One region of the Mixta intestinalis genome, then DNA from elsewhere that is predicted to be linked to it. Evidence: predicted binding sites of a transcription regulator. Region 1 holds the regulator's gene; the other holds the start of a gene.
The links. Region 1 encodes ArgR, which controls arginine synthesis, uptake and breakdown. Its sites were predicted from a motif close to ANTGAATAAAAATACANT; they were not measured.
Positions count from the first base shown of each region.

Region 2: a site for ArgR is predicted at 1,191-1,208, ahead of argF (ornithine carbamoyltransferase). Genes of this name have one in related genera too.

Region 1 covers NZ_CP028271.1:4,289,519-4,291,921, forward strand. Annotated here, with positions in the region: gene yhcN (peroxide/acid stress response protein YhcN) at 1-140, opposite strand, end outside; gene yhcN (peroxide/acid stress response protein YhcN) at 251-514, opposite strand; gene argR (transcriptional regulator ArgR) at 1,024-1,494, opposite strand; gene mdh (malate dehydrogenase) at 1,939-2,403, shown strand, end outside.
Region 2 covers NZ_CP028271.1:4,392,943-4,395,345, reverse strand. Annotated here, with positions in the region: gene miaE (tRNA isopentenyl-2-thiomethyl-A-37 hydroxylase MiaE) at 1-577, opposite strand, end outside; gene rraB (ribonuclease E inhibitor RraB) at 648-1,070, opposite strand; gene argF (ornithine carbamoyltransferase) at 1,232-2,242, shown strand.

The DNA of each region.
Region 1 (2,403 bases):
ATACCGCTGACGGTGATGGTGCCGATCGACTGTAAGTTTTGGCTGTTGACATCCTGTTGGGTAACCAGGTCGGCAGCGCTGGCACCGAAAGAGAGTACTGATGCCAGACCTAAAGCAGCAAGGGTAAATGTGGTTTTCATATCTTCACTCCAGAGTAGCGTTTATGCGGCAGCCGGGATGGCTTAATAGCGGTTATTATTTCTGGGGCTGCCTGTTTCAGTTGTAGGGTGTGCTGATGCGTCAACGGGGCTTATTTATAAAGCTCGGCGGTAACGTGCCAGGTGTCCTGATTGCGCGCTTCGATAATGCGATAAGCACTGGCACCCTGATTTTCCGCTTTAGTGCTTAACGCCTGATGAATATCCATCGGTACGCCCGCAACGCCGCTCATAGTAACAATGCCTACAGGCTGCATATTTTGGGCTTGTTGAGCACTAACAGATTCTGCTGCCATGGTGCCGAATGACAGGGCGGATAGCAGGCTTACTGCGGCGATGGTAGTGGTAATTTTCATGATTTTTTCCTCGTCTTTTATTTTTCTCTTTTTGATAATGTGATTAACATCACGAAAACAAGTATAGATCTAATAACGTACGAAATTAATATCTGCCTAATAATGTTTTGTTGTAACTCTCTGGCTTCAAGTTATTTTTTTATAACTTAAAGTTATTAAAAGAGGCTATAAATTGTACTTTTACGGTTAAATATTTATCAAAACAGCAACATAAGCGACTTTATCTATTCGTGCTTTGTTTAACGATAGATCTACCTGGTGTGCTGCTTATTAGCAGATTGTTTCTTGATACTATCGTCTCAGTTCAGCATAAAATGCTAAAAATTGGTTGGTGACGAAAATGAAAACGTCAGGCTTATGCCATAGTGTGCTGAGAGAACTGGCGATCGGGGCGGAAAAAAGAGAGGAGAGGCAGTCAGCGGTTTATGACAGAAACAGATGCGGCATACATAGCATACATAAAGGAAACAACGGAGATCATTAGCGTGCAACGCTAATGATCTTCTGGGTTACAGTTCCTGCTCAAACAGCGCCAGAATGGCTTCGTAAAGCTGCTTAACGGTAAAAGCGCGGGCTGGAGTGATAAAGATCGTGTCATCACCGGCAATGGTGCCGAGGATGCCTTCCGCCTTGCCTAAAGAATCAAGCAGACGAGCAATCAGCTGAGCGGCACCGGGGCTGGTATGAATCACCACCAGTGCCTCGTTGTAATCGATATCCAGTACCAGATTTTTTAGCGGCGAGGTGGTAGTGGGCACGCCCAGTTCCGCAGGCAGGCAGTAAACCATCTCCATTTTGGCGTTACGGGTACGTACGGCACCAAACTTGGTTAGCATACGGGAGACTTTCGACTGATTAATGTTGTCGAAGCCTTCTTCCTGCAGGGCGGTCACAATTTCACCCTGCGAGCTGAATTTTTCCTCTTTCAGCAAAGCTTTGAAGGCTTTAATCAGATCTTCTTGTTTCGATGGATTACGCATAGGCTACCGATAATATAAAAATGCAGTGAAGCCCGGCCAGCAGGCGATACATTATTATGCAATTACATGAATTTTTATGCAAATGAACCGCAACGGATAAAGACGTTATGGCGCAGAGGGCGCGCATTTTACCAGAGTTTTGCGCAAGATAAAATTTGCTGCAGCCGCATAGCTATGGCGGAAAAAGTGACAAAGTTGTTATAGAATTGATGTTGTTATGATAAGAACTAACAGCTAAGGTAATATTGTTTAATATTTCAGCATCCGATTACGGTCATTATCTGGCCTGTACGTCATAGCGTCTTTTTCGTCCACTTTACCGGCCGTTTGTGTCCTGAGCCGCAAAATAAGGATGAACTTCTCGCTATTACTCCTCAGGCTATCCAGCATGATAACTCCGCTGGATTCCGGCATTTTTCTGCTCACGATAATAAGGAGTTTAGGATGAAAGTTGCGGTTCTCGGTGCGGCTGGTGGTATCGGCCAGGCACTTGCACTTCTGCTTAAAACCCAGTTACCTGCGGGTTCAGAACTTTCCCTGTACGATATCGCGCCTGTTACGCCCGGTGTGGCTGTTGATTTAAGCCATATCCCTACGCCAGTAAAAATCCAGGGTTTCAGCGGTGAAGATGCCACTCCTGCATTACAGGGAGCTGACGTAGTGCTAATTTCAGCGGGCGTGGCACGTAAGCCCGGAATGGATCGTTCCGATCTGTTTAATGTTAATGCCGGTATCGTTCGTAATTTGATTGAGCAGGTAGCGGAAACCTGTCCACACGCATTGATTGGGATCATTACTAATCCGGTCAATACCACAGTCGCTATTGCCGCCGAGGTGCTGAAAAAAGCGGGCGTTTACGATAAAAACCGCCTGTTTGGTGTAACCACGCTGGATATTATCCGCGCCAAT
Region 2 (2,403 bases), 100 kb from region 1:
CCAGCTCCTCATCCAGATAAGGTGCCAGGCTGGCAAAGCGCTCACAGGAGCGCGCCTCAATATAAGCGCCGCAAATCAGCTTATCCACCAGCGTCAGCGGCTCATGGGTGGTGACTTCACGCATCAAGCCTTTGGCGTAGCGGCTGGCGCTGATTTTCCGATAGGGAATGTTGCGCGCCTGCATAATCTCCCACACCTGATAAAAATGGTGCAGTTCCTCTTTGATCAACAGCACCATTTTATCCAGCAGCTCATCGCCCCACGGGATATCGTTGCGGGCGATAATGCGTTTCGACAGATTTTTATGCGCCTCGATAAAGCCGCTGTCACGATCTTCGCGATGAATAAAGGCTTCGTAGGGCTGGAGCCAGGCAAGCATGGCGTCACCGCTTGGTTTATCCGCTACATATTTACGGATCAGCCAGGTAGCCGTTTGAGCCGCTTTTAATTCGCAGATCATATGATCGGTGAGCAGCAAAGGAAGATGCTCCGCTTTACGCGCCTCATCAATCCAGAGTTGGGGCGTGCGGCAGTGCAGAAACTGGTGAACGGGAGCAAGCAGATCGGTGTAGTTCATGACATAGCTACGGTTAATGGAGCGCGCCGCATCCACAGCGCGCCGGATTAATCAGGAAAACAACGGAAGATCAGTGGCGAACGCCATCGTCATCGTCGTCCAGGTAATCGCCCTCTTCATCTTCTTCATCCTCACCGTCCGGATCTTCGAAGTAGGTGCCCCAGCCATCATAATCAACGTTATGTTTGCCCGCCAGGTTAACCAGCTGCTCAACCTGCGCGTCAATCAGATCGACATTGAGCGCCAGCTCGCTCAGGATATCCACGCACATTACCGTGGTGCCATCCTCCAGCTCCAGCTCTTCGGGCTCGGTCACTTCATAACCCAGCTTAAAGGCATCTACCGCCGCTTTTTCCAGCGCGTCGAAGCTGTCGCAGGAGAGATGATGCTCAATGGTATAGAGCGCATCGGGATCGCTTCCATCTTCCAGCAGCTCTTCAATAATCGCTCTGGTTTCTTCGCGCTGCTCTTCCAGCAATTCTTCATATGCCATGATGGGTTCCTCAGTGTGTGGCAAACATTGTGATTATTTTCCCACACTGCCGTTCGCGCCACTACACAAAAGCGAAAGTTTATTGCGCCTGGGGTTGAAAATGAATATTCATACGTTTAAATTGAATTTAAATTCATTCATCAAAAGACAAGGAGTGCTGTATGAGCCAGTTTTATCAACGCCATTTCCTCAGGCTGCTCGATTTCACCCCGGCAGAAATCAATGCACTGCTGGCGCTCGCCGCTGAATTAAAAATCGCAAAAAAAAAGGGTGACGAAGTACAGCAGTTACGCGGTAAAAACATTGCGCTCATCTTCGAAAAAGAGTCGACACGTACCCGATGCTCTTTCGAAGTTGCCGCGTATGACCAGGGCGCACACGTTACTTATCTCGGCCCCAGCGGCAGCCAGATCGGCCATAAAGAGTCGATTAAAGATACCGCGCGCGTGCTGGGACGTATGTATGACGGCATTCAATATCGCGGTCACGGTCAGGCGGTGGTGGAAACGCTGGCACAGTACGCTGGCGTGCCGGTATGGAATGGCCTGACCGATGAGTTTCATCCTACGCAGCTGCTGGCCGATCTGCTGACGATGCAGGAACATCTGCCGCAGAAATCGCTGCGGGCGATGAAGCTGGCCTATGTCGGTGACGCGCGCAACAATATGGGCAACAGCATGATGGAAGCTGCCGCGCTAACCGGCCTCGATCTGCGGCTGGTCGCGCCGAAAAGCTGCTGGCCGGAAGAGAGCCTGGTAGCGGAGTGCCAGGCGGTTGCCAGCCAGAACGGCGGGCGCATTACCCTCACGGAAGATATTGCTGAAGGCGTACGCCAGGCCGATTTTATCTATACCGACGTTTGGGTTTCCATGGGCGAGGCGAAAGCGCGCTGGCAAGAACGCATCACGCTGCTGCGTGACTATCAGGTCAATATGGCGATGCTACAACTTACCGGCAATCCGCAGGTGAAGTTCCTGCACTGCCTGCCTGCGCTGCATGACGATCAAACCACGCTGGGCAAGCAGATGGCCGAGCAGTACGATCTGCACGGCGGGATGGAAGTAACCGATGAAGTCTTCGAATCCGAGCACAGCATTGTGTTCGATCAGGCAGAAAACCGCCTGCATACCATTAAGGCGGTAATGATTGCTACGCTGGTAAAACCGGCCTGATAAGGATACGCAAACGATTATATGGCGCGTTTTTTTTGCTTGAAGCCGTGAACTGAATGCGTATAATGCCCGACAATTTGCCGGGAGGATCTATGCAGCTGAGCAGTAAAATATGTCGCGCTCTTTTATGCCTGAATGCAGGCGTAGCGCTTATTTCCTTC